One region of the Brevibacillus sp. MER 51 genome, then DNA from elsewhere that is predicted to be linked to it. Evidence: predicted binding sites of a transcription regulator. Region 1 holds the regulator's gene; each other region holds the start of a gene.
What was found. Region 1 encodes LexA, which represses DNA repair genes until DNA is damaged. Its sites were predicted from a motif close to CGAACATATGTTCG; they were not measured.

Region 2: a site for LexA is predicted at 1,157-1,170, ahead of recA (recombinase RecA). Genes of this name have one in related genera too.
Region 3: a site for LexA is predicted at 1,222-1,235, ahead of M3630_RS04925 (YolD-like family protein). Genes of this name have one in related genera too.

The regions. Positions count from the first base shown of each region.
Region 1 covers NZ_JAMAUS010000001.1:761,413-766,430, forward strand. The annotation lists gene M3630_RS02875 (HelD family protein) at 1-1,040, opposite strand, end outside; gene crcB (fluoride efflux transporter CrcB) at 1,080-1,445, opposite strand; gene M3630_RS02885 (DUF896 domain-containing protein) at 1,542-1,739, opposite strand; gene yneA (cell division suppressor protein YneA) at 1,816-2,151, opposite strand; gene lexA (transcriptional repressor LexA) at 2,314-2,937, shown strand; gene M3630_RS02900 (DUF456 domain-containing protein) at 2,988-3,473, opposite strand; gene M3630_RS02905 (DUF4269 domain-containing protein) at 3,582-4,157, shown strand; partial or broken gene M3630_RS02910 (SOS response-associated peptidase family protein) at 4,494-4,684, opposite strand; gene M3630_RS02915 (GNAT family N-acetyltransferase) at 4,769-5,018, opposite strand, start outside.
Region 2 covers NZ_JAMAUS010000001.1:879,067-884,084, reverse strand. The annotation lists gene M3630_RS03605 (DEAD/DEAH box helicase) at 1-1,088, shown strand, start outside; gene recA (recombinase RecA) at 1,257-2,315, shown strand; gene M3630_RS03595 (RecX family transcriptional regulator) at 2,383-3,024, shown strand; gene rny (ribonuclease Y) at 3,298-4,839, shown strand; gene M3630_RS03585 (TIGR00282 family metallophosphoesterase) at 4,949-5,018, shown strand, end outside.
Region 3 covers NZ_JAMAUS010000002.1:143,269-148,286, reverse strand. The annotation lists gene M3630_RS30920 (peptidoglycan DD-metalloendopeptidase family protein) at 1-584, shown strand, start outside; gene M3630_RS04935 (hypothetical protein) at 581-733, shown strand; gene M3630_RS04930 (hypothetical protein) at 798-1,181, shown strand; gene M3630_RS04925 (YolD-like family protein) at 1,461-1,826, shown strand; gene M3630_RS04920 (YolD-like family protein) at 1,837-2,082, shown strand; gene M3630_RS04915 (ATP-dependent DNA ligase) at 2,135-2,962, shown strand; gene M3630_RS04910 (hypothetical protein) at 3,000-3,428, opposite strand; gene M3630_RS04905 (replication-relaxation family protein) at 3,441-4,049, opposite strand; gene M3630_RS04900 (FtsK/SpoIIIE domain-containing protein) at 3,970-5,018, opposite strand, start outside.

The DNA of each region.
Region 1 (5,018 bases):
TTAAAAGGAATTCTCGTTTCGACGATATGCCGGATATATTGCTCCAGCGCCTCCCGACAAGCGAGCGATCCTTTGAAGCGAAGCCTGTTTCGCGTTATTTCTTGCTGGCGCTCATCCTGCCCCTCTTCAAAGAACAATTGCAGAGGCTTATCCGGACTCACGATTCTCCATCCTTTTGGCAGCAGAGGTTTCACGAGACGCGCTGCCCAATCCACAAAGGTAGACTGGTGAACGTCATCGACTCCCAGCTCAGGCAAAACCTCGGATATATAGGTAAGAAACATCCGGTTTGGTGCGAACACCATGAATTTTTTGGACATCATGGAATCCTGGTAGTTATATATCAAATAGGAGAGTCGGTGCAGCGCAATGGTCGTTTTTCCGCTCCCCGCTACTCCTTGCACAACGATGGGCCGTTCTTTTTCCGCCCGGATAATATCATTTTGCTCGGATTGAATCGTAGCGACGATGTCTTTTAGCCTGCTATCGTTCGCATGATTCAGATTGGCTGCCAAAAATTCATCAATGAAGCCCTCTTGCAAAAACTCGTCTGGATGCCCCATTTCGCGGTTAATCGTTTCTTTTACCGCTCCATCATAGATGCCGACGATCTTACCGTCTTCAATCGCAAAATTACGCTTTAAGCGAACTTCACCACGTACGATCTCTCGTCCCATTCGATAAAACGCGTCTTTGCTCTCACCGGAATAGTAAAGACTGGCGATAGGCGCACGCCAATCCACGACGACAGAGTCAAACGTATCGCTGCGTACAATTCCCCGTTTTCCTATGTAGACCTGATCCAGCTCGTAGATCTCATCTTTCAGGAAGTCCACTCTGCCGAAATAAGGCTTCTCTCGCCCCTGATCTTCCAGGTAACGCAAATCCTTTGCCTTTTTATAGTTAACGACCTGTTTCACATAGTCATCTGTCGCCTCGCGAATATCATTGCGAAGCTGTTCCATTTCTTCGTCAATCGCCGAAATCGTTTCATCCAGCTTTTTTTGTTCCCATTCATAATCACGATGCTGTGTACTCACCTTCATTCCTCCTCACATGTATCGTGTCCATTGAACGTATCAGGACCATTGCCTACCCAGCCATATTCCAAACGCACAAGAAAGTAGCCCGACTCCCAAACTGAGAAGAGCGTACAAAGTGCCACGCAACAGGTGGCCTTCTCCCCAAAAAGTGACCACTTCCAAGGAAAAGCTAGAGAAAGTCGTAAATCCTCCCATGACCCCCGTTGCAAATAAGAGGTAGAGTGTTGGAGATAATATGCCACGTTCTTTCCCCAGCACGAACAAGATGCCGATGATCAACGATCCACAAACATTGGCGATCCAGGTTCCCCATGGCCATCCTGGCTGATTCGCAAGCAAAGACAATAGGTAGCGCAAAAGAGAGCCAACTGCTCCTCCAACCGCTACAGCTATCCACGCCATCGCTTTCCCTCCCTGGCTATCAAAGCGTTATGTATGTCACAGAAAAAGACACCCTAGCGTCAAGCGAGGATGTCTGTCGTATCAGTAATTGTTATCTTACTGTTTTGGCTTATTTTCTTCAAGGTCTTCCACATAACGGATGGAATCCAAATTTGCTCTCAATGAAAGCTTAACGGCGTCAATGTACTTTTGGCGCAATGCTTTTTGTTCGAGCTTTTCTTCTTCAGTCAAACCTTCTTCGCGAGATTTTTTGACCAATTCATTAATGCGTTTAATTTCTGCGTCAGATACCACTGCTGGTTCCTCCCACTCTGTAGTAGTGCCGCTTCATTATACCACATTCGAATGATCCCGCAAGACAGCCGAACACTTACGGCATATCAGGCATGATCAGAGTCTGACCCGGGTAAATCCTGTTGCTATCCAAACCGTTCGCTTCCTTGATTTCTATGATATAGTCACGAACATCTGTATGCTGATCTGAGTAGCGAACGGCTAACGACCATAGGCTATCTCCGGATTGTACGGTTACCTCAATGCCTTGTGGCTCCTCCATTGGCGAAGAAGCAAACACTAGTTCGGTCAACAAGTAAAAAAAGAGAATAAATGTAATAAGAAACAAGAGAGCTTGACCTCTCGTGATACCAAAACGAACACGACGTTCTTCTTTTTTCTCGAAACGATTACGTACAGTCGATGAATTCATGATAATGGCCCCCTTACAAACATACGTTCTGTCCTCTTGTAAACTCATAATAAATGAGAACATACGTTCATGTCAACAATGAATCGAACTTATGTTTGTCGAACGCAAGCTCCCATGGTATAATATAGGAAAATATGTTCGAGAAATCAGGGGTGTCTTTCTATGTCAAAATTATCGAGTAGACAACAAGCCATCATCGAGTTCATACGAAAGGAAGTTCGTGATAAAGGATATCCGCCTTCTGTACGTGAAATTGGAGAGGCTGTCGGACTCGCTTCCAGCTCAACGGTACATGGTCATTTGGCACGTTTAGAGAAAAAAGGCCTCATCCGTCGAGACCCTACCAAACCTCGCGCCATCGAATTGCTATCAGATGAAGATCGTTTTCAAGACAATTTCGAAGACTCTGTCGTCCGTGTGCCCGTAATCGGAAAAGTAACTGCTGGACAACCGATTACAGCCATTGAGGATGTGGAAGAATACTTCCCGCTTCCAGACAATATCGTGACTTCAGACAAGGTCTACATGCTGCGTGTCTCCGGGAACAGTATGATTGATGCCGGAATTCTCGACGGAGATTACGTCATTGTTCGCCAACAACACGTAGCGAACAATGGTGACATTGTCGTAGCCATGACAGAAGAAGACGAAGCGACCGTCAAAAGATTTTTCAAAGAAAAGAACCACTTCCGACTCCAACCGGAGAATGCCACAATGGAACCGATCATTCTGGAGCATGTCACCATTCTCGGTAAAGTCATCGGTGTCTATCGCCTCATTCACTAGTTTCCACGTAAAAAAGGACAGCCTCGGCTGTCCTTTTCGTTTTCTATATGTTATCTGGCGATAAAAAACCAGATGATCATCGTAACTTGCAAGATGACTTTTACGACCGCACTACCCAAAAATCCGATCAGTGAACCTACCCCTGCTTTCACTGCTCGCTCCATCGATTGCTTCTGCACCATTAACTCTACGAGAACGACGAATACAAACGGCAAGATCAGCATACCAAACGGTGGAAACACGAAAATCCCGAGGATAATTCCGACCGCAGCGGCAATGGACGACCACTTTGACCCCCCATACTTTTTCACGAAGTACATGTTCGTCAGCAAGTCAGCACCGTAAAGTAGAATGCTTAGAACGACCATTCCCCACCAAAAGGATGCCGGCAATCCCGCTCCCGGATCTGCAATAAAAAAGTGATAGAGTAAAAAGCCCGCCCACAGCAAGATCGTATCAGGTAAAACGGGTAAGAAAATTCCTGCGATGCTAAGCAAGAACAACAACACAACTACGACCCACAAAAATATTTCCATCCACTACACTCCCTTCATTTAGGTATACGAGTGATTACCGATTTCGTTGCGTACTTATTCACTTTTGTCTAAACTATTTTAAAAGAAAGTAGACATGGAGGTTGTCTCATGAGAAATTGGCATGATCTCTCTTACCTGGGCAGAGGAACAATACGCCAAAAAGCGGCGTTGGAAGCAATTCAACAGACGCACCTCATGGAAGTACTATCCGATTACCGTCCAGTGCTTGCCGGAACCATCCCATTGAACATTGACGTTGTAGGAAGTGATCTGGATATTATTTGCGAGAGTCATGATTTGCATCAGTTTGAGCAGGTTGTTCGTAAAGCGTTTGGCTGTTTGCCTGGATTTGAAGTGACTCAACTAGATATAAAAAGTATCCCCACGTGCGTTATCTCTTTTTTCACAGCTGACTTTTGGTTTGAATTGTTTGCTCAACCGTTAGCTGTCGAAAAGCAAAATGCCTATCGTCATATGGACATCGAAGCACGATTGCTAGAAATAGGGGGCATGGATGCATACCAACACATCAGAGCTCTGAAGCAAAGCGGCATCAAAACCGAGCCTGCATTTGCTCGATACTTTCATATTCCAGGTAGTGATCCATTTGAGGCCTTGTTGCAATTGGAATCGTTAACCGAACAGGAATTACGTGAAAGAGTTCATCTCCTACGAAAGGATTAATCTTCAATCAAAGAGCCGACCATAAGTGCCCCTTCACGATTGTGATCTAGAGCATCTTCTCTTTCTGCTAAGCGAAAGTACCGTCAGAGGCGCATTCACTGCCAGCATCGACACTTCAGACACTTTTCTTGCCCAGCCTCGGGGAGCCTCCTTCGTTCACGAAGCCTCTTCCTTCCTTGGGATGTGAACAGGATGTTCCACTCAAAATACGATAGCCCTATGGACCTTTTCAGGTGTTACCATAGCCCGGAACCTACACACATATATACAAATCCACGCCCTACAAGGTATTCCGCAAAAAAACTTGCCCTTACTTGTGGTATGGTTCAGCGCGAATGCATTGATCATTTTGTAGCTGCTCTTCTCATCGGCAGCCCACGACGGCACTAACCCCCATCTCAACTAACCCATACGTCGCTTGCCACGGTCAGAAATAATCGCTGGAATGAACTGACCCGGTGCAATATTGTACCGTGGCTTTGCTCCCATTTTTCCAAGTTCGTTACGAGAGTAAAACGACCGCACATGCTTTTCCCTCAGATCCTTCCATACTGGACGCCTGCTTTTCTCTTCTATTTTACTGTTTCACCTGACGCGTCATTTCAAACCTTCTATGCGTGTGAAGTAAGCGGAAAACGAAAATGTTCTGCCTCTATTTTTAACGAGGGTCGAACAAATAAGACATCATCGGTCGTTGTCATCCATGCAGATTGGATCTTTTTATTCTCACTATCCGGCATGAAGTGAAATTGAATGTTTGAAGTCTCAGCCGTTACCAAATGAGAGATGACCGCTTCTATATCAACTGGTTCTTTGCTTACAAGATCAAATACATGCAGTTGGTCGTCTTCTCGTTCAAAT
Region 2 (5,018 bases), 120 kb from region 1:
TCACACATATGCCGGAAGAGCGTCAAACCTTGCTGTTCTCTGCGACGATGCCGCCAGAAATCAAGCGTTTGGCTACCCGTTACATGAAACAGCCGCAAACGATTGCGGTGAGCCGTGAAGAAGTAACGGCGCCATTGATCGAACAGGTATACTACAAAGTGTTTGACCGTAACAAAGTAGAGAGCCTCTGCCGCATTCTGGACAGCGAGGATGTAGAGTTGGGAATCATTTTCTGCCGTACCAAGCGCGGTGTAGATGAGTTGTCCGAAGTGCTGCAATCCCGCGGATACCTTGCAGACGGTTTGCATGGCGACTTGTCACAGGCACAGCGTGACAAGGTCATGAATGCGTTCCGCGAAGGCTCGATTGAATTCCTGATTGCAACAGACGTAGCAGCACGTGGTATCGACGTAGGAAACGTTTCTCACGTAATCAACTACGATATTCCACAAGACTCTGAGAGCTACGTACACCGTATTGGCCGTACAGGTCGCGCTGGTCGCAAAGGAATTGCGATGACGCTGGTTACGCCTCGTGAAGTAAGACAAATGATGTTTATCCAAAAGCAGACAAAAGCACAAGTGCTCTCTCGCAATGTTCCTTCCCTGGAGGAAGTGGCTGAGCGCAAACAAGAGCAATTGCGCGAACAGTTGACTAGCCTTTTGGAAAGCGATGCAATCGCGGATATGTATCAAAAAGTAGCGGATGCTCTCGTAGGTCAATACCCGGCTGAAAAAGTAGCTGCTGCTGCATTGCACCTCGCATTCCATACCGAAACAGGACAAGGGCAGGAAGTAGAAGCGTACAACTTTGGTGAGACGGGTGCAGCAAAAGGCATGGTTCGTTTCTTCCTGAACGTAGGTCGCAATGCGAACATGAAGCCACAGGATCTGGTAAGAGAAATCTCTGAATCTGTTGGTATCCCGGGAAAATCAGTGGGTCGCATCGACATTTTCGAGAACTTCACATTTGTTGAGGTTCCAGAAGAGGTAGCGGCATTCGTATATGAGTCACTGCGTCAAACACGCATCAACGGAAAACGAATCAATCTGGAGCCTGCAAAACCTCGCGGAGCGAAGCGTTCCTAATTAGGGTGCATGACACAAAGCAGCCATTTCACTGGGAATAACCAGGAAATGGCTGCTTTTTTATGATGCGAATATTTGTTCGCAAAAAATACTTGGCAAACACTTCTGTCTCGAGGTATGATGAAGACAAGCAAAACAGAAGCGAAAAATTGAAAGGGTGTGTACCATTTGTCAGATCGTCGCGCAGCTTTGGAGAGTGCATTGCGTCAGATAGAAAAGCAATTCGGAAAAGGTTCCATTATGAAGTTGGGGGAAGTATCCAACGTTCAGATTTCTACTGTATCGAGCGGAGCGCTTGCTCTTGATATCGCACTTGGTGTGGGCGGATTCCCACGTGGACGGATTATTGAGATTTACGGACCAGAGTCTTCTGGTAAAACAACAGTAGCACTTCATGCAATCGCAGAAGTGCAAAGACAAGGCGGACAGGCTGCGTTTATCGATGCTGAGCATGCCTTGGATCCGGTTTACGCTGCAAAGCTGGGTGTGAACATCGACGAATTGCTGTTGTCCCAACCAGACACGGGTGAGCAAGCATTGGAGATCGCGGAAGCATTGGTGCGTTCGGGTGCAGTAGACATTATCGTAGTCGACTCCGTTGCGGCACTCGTTCCAAAAGCAGAGATCGAGGGCGAGATGGGAGATTCCCACGTAGGTTTGCAAGCACGCTTGATGTCCCAAGCACTCCGCAAGCTGTCCGGTGCCATCAACAAGTCCAAAACGATTGCGATCTTCATCAACCAGCTTCGTGAAAAAGTGGGTGTTATGTTCGGTAACCCGGAAACAACTCCAGGTGGACGCGCTTTGAAGTTCTACGCGAGTGTTCGTTTGGATGTTCGTAAAGCGGAATCTATCAAAGTCGGCAACGACATTTTGGGTAGCAAGACAAAGATCAAAGTTGTCAAAAATAAAGTGGCTCCACCATTTAAGGTTGCAGAAGTGGACATCATGTACGGTGAAGGTATTTCCAGAGAAGGTAGCATTCTCGACATCGGTTCTGAGATTGATGTCGTGCAAAAGAGTGGTGCTTGGTATTCCTTCAACGAAGAGCGTCTCGGCCAAGGTAGAGAAAATTCGAAAGTCTTCCTGAAGGAAAATCCGCACATTGCATCACAGATTGAAACGAAAGTGCGCGAATACTTCAGCCTGAACCCTGGTTCTGTTCCAGAAGTAGAGGCAGAGCATGACCCAGAGCAAGATGAAGAGCCTACATTTGATCTGGAGTAAGAAAGTAAAACAGCAGCCTGTCGATGAGACAGGCTGTTATTTTAGCTTTGCGAAGGAGTGAATCATCATGAAGAGCGGCCTGATCACTGCCGTTCATCGAGATATCAAACAAAAGCAACGCTACCATATCGATGTAGAAGGCGAGTATGCCATTACCGTACATGAAGACATACTGGTAAAGTACAACCTATTTAAGGGAACAGAATTAGATGAAGCTTTTTGCCGAGAAGTCCTAATAGCAGAAGAAAAGCATAAAGCGTATTTAGGAGCTTTGCGATACCTCGGTATACGCCCACGGACAAGCAGTCAGCTGCATTCTTATTTGGTAGAGAAGGGATTTTCTTCGCAAATTGCCGAAGAGATATGTCAACGCTGCAAGGATCACGGCTATATCGATGATGAAGCATTTGCGAAGCAATGGGTAGACGAGCGGTTGCGTTTGAAGCCGAGGAGCTCGTATATGCTGCGTATGGAGCTTACGCAGCGAGGAGTGGACAGAGCGATTGTAGAGGACGCAGTAAGTGGCGTGTCTAGGCAGGCTGAACTAAATGCTGCCCGCGCATTGATAGAAAAGAAGGCGCGACGCATAGAGGGTGCCCCGAACCCCGAGGAAGAACGCAAGCTGCTGTCCATGCTGATGCGCAAGGGATTCTCTCATGCGATCATTCAACAAATGCGTGAAGAATTGCGTCATAGAAGCGATAGTTAGGGCCAACTCTATTTGCATGATCTTGACAATTCTTGTTCACAAATAATAAAATAGGTTTGTATTTACTTGGTGTATCATAACTTTTTGTGATTTGCTCACTCGATGCCTATGAAACAACTGAAAAACCGTGCGAAAGCAGTACGGATTCAGCGGACCGAGTAAAATCGGTCTTGTTTTTTAGCCGAATGTTCAAATGTGAGAGCACTCCATGAAAAACAAATGCTTGGAAAGCGGGGAGATGTCTTACAATAAGGAGGTGAAACGAAAAAGCCTATGGATCCTATAATTACTGTTGTCATTGTGCTCGTTGCCCTGCTGATCGGCTTGGGTGCTGGCTACTTCACTCGTAAATCGATTGCCGAAGCGAAGATCTCCAGTGCAGAAGAAGCTGCACGACAGATCGTGGAGGAAGCCAAACGGGACGCCGAAGCCGTTAAGAAGGAGAAGGTGCTGGAGGCAAAGGATGAAGTGTTCAAGCTTCGATCCGAAGCGGAAACCGAATTGCGTGAGAGACGCAATGAGATCCAGCGTCAGGAACGACGAATTCTACAAAAAGAAGAATCGTTGGACCGCAAGATGGAACAGTTGGAGCGCAAAGAAGAAGAATTGTCTGAGCGTGACCGTGCCATCGCAGAACTGCAAAGCAAGGTAGAGCACTTATATAAAGAACAAGTATCAGAGCTAGAACGAATCTCCGGCTTGACGCAGGATGAGGCGAAGACGATCATTCTCACAGATGTGGAGAATACCGTCCGTCACGAAATGGCTGTGATGATCAAGGAGATTGAGACTCAGGCCAAGGAAGAAGCGGACAAACGTGCTCGTGAGATCATTACGACCTCCATTCAACGTTGTGCAGCAGACCACGTAGCAGAAACAACCGTTTCTGTGGTTACGCTGCCAAATGATGAGATGAAGGGACGTATTATCGGACGGGAAGGACGTAACATTCGTGCCCTGGAGACGTTGACTGGTATCGATCTGATTATTGACGATACTCCAGAAGCAGTCATCCTGTCTGGCTTCGACCCGATTCGTCGGGAAATCGCCAAGACAGCGTTGGATAAACTGGTCGCAGACGGTCGCATTCACCCAGCTCGCATCGAGGAAATGGTGGAAAAAGCGCGTCGCGAAGTAGACGAGCGAATCCGTGAATACGGTGAGCAAGCAACGTTCGAAACAGGCGTTCACGGCTTGCATCCAGATCTGATCAAGATTCTCGGACGCTTGCGTTACCGTACGAGCTACGGTCAAAACGTACTGAAGCACTCTATGGAAGTGGCACATCTCGCCGGTTTAATGGCGGCAGAACTGAAAGAAGATGTGAAGCTGGCCAAACGTGCAGGTTTGCTGCATGATATCGGAAAAGCGATTGACCATGAAGTAGAAGGTTCACACGTGGAAATCGGTGTAGAACTGGCTAAGAAGTACAATGAGCATCACGTTGTAGTGAACAGTATTGCGTCTCATCACGGTGATACCGAACCAACTTCCGTCATTGCTATGCTCGTGGGAGCTGCCGACGCTCTGTCTGCCGCACGCCCAGGTGCACGCCGTGAGACATTGGAAACATATATCAGACGTTTGGAGAAACTGGAAGAAATCTCTGAGTCGTTCGATGGCGTAGAAAAGTCTTATGCGATTCAAGCAGGACGCGAAATTCGCGTGATGGTTCAACCTGATAAGATTGACGATGCGGAAGCTACCCGTCTGGCACGGGAGATCACGAAACGAATTGAAAATGAACTTGACTACCCAGGTCATATTAAAGTAACGGTTATCCGTGAAACAAGGGCAGTTGAGTATGCAAAGTAAAGTGGCTGCGTGCCACTTTACTTTTTTTGTAGCACACCAGATGCTTGACGAAGTCAAGTTTTCTAATGAGCAGAGGAATTGTGTATACTAGCAATGAGGTGATTTGGTAATGAAGTTGTTATTCATTGGAGATATTATGGGCTCGCCTGGCAGAGAGATCGTGAAAACATATCTGCCGT
Region 3 (5,018 bases), on a different contig from region 1:
CTGGAGTAGGTGGTTTTGGTAACACAGTAATTATCAAAGACAAAGACAATTACCTACATATGTACGCACACCTCACAGATTACTGTGTAACAGTTGGACAGTTCGTTGAATGTGGCCAGGTGATCGGCCGGCAAGGGAACACCGGAAAATCCGCAGGTCAGCACTTGCATTATGAGGTTCGGAAAAACGGACCGAGCTATGGTTTTGGAAACCACATTCATCCAGTTAAGTATGTTGACGATTTTTATGCGAATGAATGTCCACAGCCAGAGGTAAAACCTGTTGATAAACTTGTTGATAAAGTTTCCATCGAGATTAACGGCAAACTGCTTCCAGTGCATGGCTACCTCAACAATGGCGTCTCAACTCTTCCGGTGCGTGCGGTAGCAGAAGCTCTAGGAGTCACGCCAGGATGGTGCTCAGACAATAAGGGCGTGACAGTTAACGGCAAACAGCTGACAGTGACTATCGAAGCTGATACCTCTTATGCAGCTGCTCGTGACTTGGCTACTGCCCTTGGTCTGCAAGTGGAGTGGGTACAGGAACCCAAAACCGTGAAATTGAAAGGTTGTGTAACTGTATGAAAGACTGGCTGAGAAACAATAAAAAGAGCGTGCTACTGATCCTTACTGGTGCCCTCGGCATCGCCGCAGCTTCCATCGGATTGAGCGAAGACCTGCAACTCCAAATCGTCAGTATCGTTGATCAACTTCTGTCTTCCCCTCGCCCTTAATTGGGTGAGGGGCTTTTTTATTTTTGGCAACAATTGTATGATTGAGAAAAAACGAGGTGATAGAATGACCTACGATTTAAGAGATGTTGGCGAACGCGGAATCCCAATGTGTTTTGATTTTGGCGAACGCTGCACCGTGCTATGTTTTGACCTTGGAGAAAGACCATATCTTTTTGACGCTGATGAAAGAGGACAAGTTCTGTGTGCAGGCCCGGAATGGCAGATGCAAGATGGCCCAGAATGGGAAAGCATGAAACTTGATGATGGTCCGGGGTGGGCTATGAAAACTTCAGGGCCTGATTGGGAAGGCGTAAAGATGGATAGTGGTCCTGATTGGGAAATAAGCTTGGACGGCGGACCTGGTTGGCAAATGTATGGGCCACCAGATAGCTGGGAAAAAATATTAAAATTCGGACCTATCGAGACTGGCACGGCATTGCTCCACTAAAAAGTGGGGCTTTTCTTTTTTCGTCACTCGTCATAAAATAGGAACAAACGTTCTTGTTTAGGGAGAGTGATTCGGTTTGTTGTCTGATATCGAGAGGAAAGTCCTGCGAGTAATCGGAAACTATTCGGCAGGACGAAGAAGGACACCAACTGTAGACGAACTATGCATCAAGACAGGTCGAACTCGTGGCGGAATCATGACAATACTCGATGCTCTTACGAAAGAGGAATACATTGAGTGGCATAGGTCTGAGCCTGATAAGATGGAAGTGTTCGAGACTTGGGAAAGGAACGGTGTGTTGAGATGGCCTCTAAGATAGAAAATCCTTTTTCAATGCGTTTTGTGCTGCCGGAGCAACGAGCATTGTATCTACAGATGAAGGAAGATGACAAGCTCGTAACTATGCCTATTGTTGAGCAAGACGAACTGGAATCCTTAAACTACATTATCAATGATTCAGCGCGATCGGATTATGCTATTACTGTAACTTGGTGGAAGCAAGTAAAAGGCAACTTGGGGACCGTGTGCACGATGTGGGGTGTTGTTAAGTGGATCGATCAGAACGGCAGGAGAATAAAGCTTGTGACTGATGAAGATAGCCAGTGGATATCTATGGATCACATTACGGCCGTAAAAGCGGATTAAGGAGGGCTCTATGGCAAAGGCAGCTATACCAAAACGTCCTACAAGAGATGAATTTGAATTAGAGGAGTTAGGGAACCAACTCGTTGAAGCAAAGGATGATGGTGACGAAAGGGCATTGACCGTTTGGGGAATGTCTGAAAAAGTCAGAGGGCGGATCACAGTTCTTGATTCGCGGACAAGGCTAGTTCATGTAGAGGAAAACGGAGCAATTCGGAAAATACCATTTTTGGATATTATGAAGGTGAGTTACGAGTAATTACCAGCGCATGTCCCTTGTAGTATTGATACAATTATAGCGGTGATGCTATATGGATTTTATATACCCGATGTTACTAGAGCAAGCTGATAAACCATTTTCGGACGGCCGCTATGTCTTCGAGCCTAAAATTGACGGCCACCGCCTGATTCTATCCCGAAGAAACGGCGAGACGCGACTCTATACAAGGCACAACAATGATGTCACGGCGAAGTACCCTGAACTCATAACAGATGGTCCTGACATTGTAATGGACGGAGAACTGGCAGTGATGGACCCGGATACTGGCATTCCGGACTTCGAGCTAACTATGCAGCGATTCCAGTCGAATCGATCGCGTCTGCCGATATCCTACGTTGTATTCGATATCCTACATTATGATGGAGTTGACCTTAGAGGGCTCACGTTAATGGAACGCAAAGCTGTCCTGGACCGGGCAATAACGGACACTCCGACCATGAGCAAAATTGCGTACATTGACGGACGCGGTGAGGACTTATGGGACGCAATTGTCAATCGGAACATGGAGGGTATAGTCGCCAAGAAAAAGGATGGGCGATACCATGCTGATAAGCGGACAGACGACTTCTTAAAGATCATCAACTATAGCTATGTTGATGTTCATATTGCCGGATGGCGAAAAGGTGACTTCGGATGGTTGGCACATTACAACGGTCGACCAGCAGGTGTTATTGAGCTCGGCGTTCCTCCTGCTCACAAGCAGGCGTTTTATGGGGTGGCGAAACAGTTGATTACTGGTGAGGATCGCGATTATGTTTACATCCAGCCGCAGATAAAAGCACGAGTTAAAATACGAAACTGGACAAAGAGTGGCATGCTACGCTCACCAGTATTCGTCGAATTTATCCTAGCAGCATAGAACGGTCCTGTCTCCATATTGAGGGGGCAGGTATTTTTTATATGCTTTTTCCGATTTGCTCTAGCACCTTAATGAACAGGGGAGAGAGTTGAATAAGCAGATATCCCAATCCGGAATTTTGGATTGTTGACCAAGCCCGTTCGGACTGACCAAACATAAAGAAGAAGCATCCGCCTATCATGACTACTGAAGCTACTGGCAGAGAAATGGCCACAAGTATTTGTGTTAACGGATCAAGCGCATGAGCTAGGACCTGTAATGTTGCACCGGCTACGACTTGTGTAGCGGTAGTTGGGATGCTTTCAGCTGCACTCGCGTGCAATGCAGGGGCTAGAGCGAGCGGAACCATGGCACCTGTTTTAATCAGCGCATCTGTGATCCTCTTCACATCACGTTTTTTAGGCTTTGGTATATTCCAAGTACCATCCATAAAATCACGGAATTTGATAACTTCTGTCCTCGCCATCTTGACCACTCCTCACATGATGTCGTTTATCTGGCACACCTCAACAGGCAATCCCTCGCACAGCTCCGTAAAGCGTCTGACTCTACTTCTGCTGACCGTTACAATATGCAGGGTAGGAAAGTACCCAAACTCCTTCTGAAACAATCCTCGATCAAGCATTTCCCTGTAGCGTTTTATCTTTGCGCTGTTCTCAGCCATACTTTGTGTGTTGTCGACTTCAAGGAAGTTGTGGCGTTTATTCTTCGTAAATAAAGCATCGGTTACAAGCGTTGTTTTGCCGTCTGTCACCTTAATCTCATTCCGCCAATTGACGGGGCAGCCCATGTAAAAGTAATAATCGTTACGCATAAGTGTGTGTTTGGTTTGCAAATTGCGCCGCACAACCTTTTGCGATCCGATCATTTGCCGTCCAACTCGACTGAGGTAGTACACTGTGCCGTATTCCTCTTCGCGGAAAGATTGGATATACTCTTCCATTTGCTTGAGAACCTTTTGAGCGTTCCTGTCGCCTCCTAGACGGTGTAGCCGTTGGATATGTGACCTACTCAAAAAACCGAATCTGTCCAGACTGTGCAGGATTTGTTCTTGCCTCTCTATGCGTTTCACAGCTGTTGTCTGCATCATGCGGCTCCTTTCTGGATTTGATGGTGATATGAGGCTGCACCACCTTGCGAGTGATCTGTGGATCAATAAAAGGAGTCTGAACGATTTGTCTCTTATCGGCTGTCTGGTATATCGCGCGGCCCTTTATTTCAGGAAGAGTTTCAGCTCCAGTTTCATCCAGGACAACTCGGGAGGCGGTGGCTGTCTGCACACGGAAACATAGCTTGGCGTCACTATTTTGCTTGCATTGGCGCGGAATTACATCGCCAGTAGGGTATTGAGTGGCAAGTATTTGCCTATATCCTAAACCTGCTCCCAGTCTTGCTATCTGGCTTAGGTATGTTTGGCAACGTTCCTTGAGTGCGCGTTCCTCTTTGGTGACGGCTTCATCCGGATTCAGTTCCCCAACCTCATCCACTATGATGAAGTGCCTAACCTTCTCTCTGGCATCCTGAACGTTCCTGTAGCCATTCTGTTTAAGGGCCGATTGTTTATTCCTCATATCCTCGACAAGCGTGCGCAGAGCCTTCTCAGCCTCTTCTGGTTCTTCTGCGTAGTTGATCACTTGTCTTGCGTTTCGGAAGTCCGAAAACTCCACGCCGCCTTTCAAATCGACCAACGTGAATTGTACGCTGTCCGGCTGTTGAGTTAGTAGAGTGGTGATGATCAGATTCAAAAAGTTACTCTTCCCATACCGCGTTGCGCCGCCAACAACCATGTGGGGAATCTGTTCGAAATCATGATGGATAATCGAGTTGCCTTCTCTGATCAAGCCGACAGGCACCTTCCAATTGCCAGCGGCGAGTACTTCTTCGAATCTGACTAGGGATGGCATCGGTTGACTGTAAACCTTCACCTTGAGAAACCCATCATACGAAAGCTCGACTTCCTTTTTGGCAGTCTTTTTCTTCGAAAGGAGGGCTTTAAGTTGGGGGAGTAGGGGACTAGTGTGATCGATGGTTTTTATGTCAGTAAAGGAAAATGACA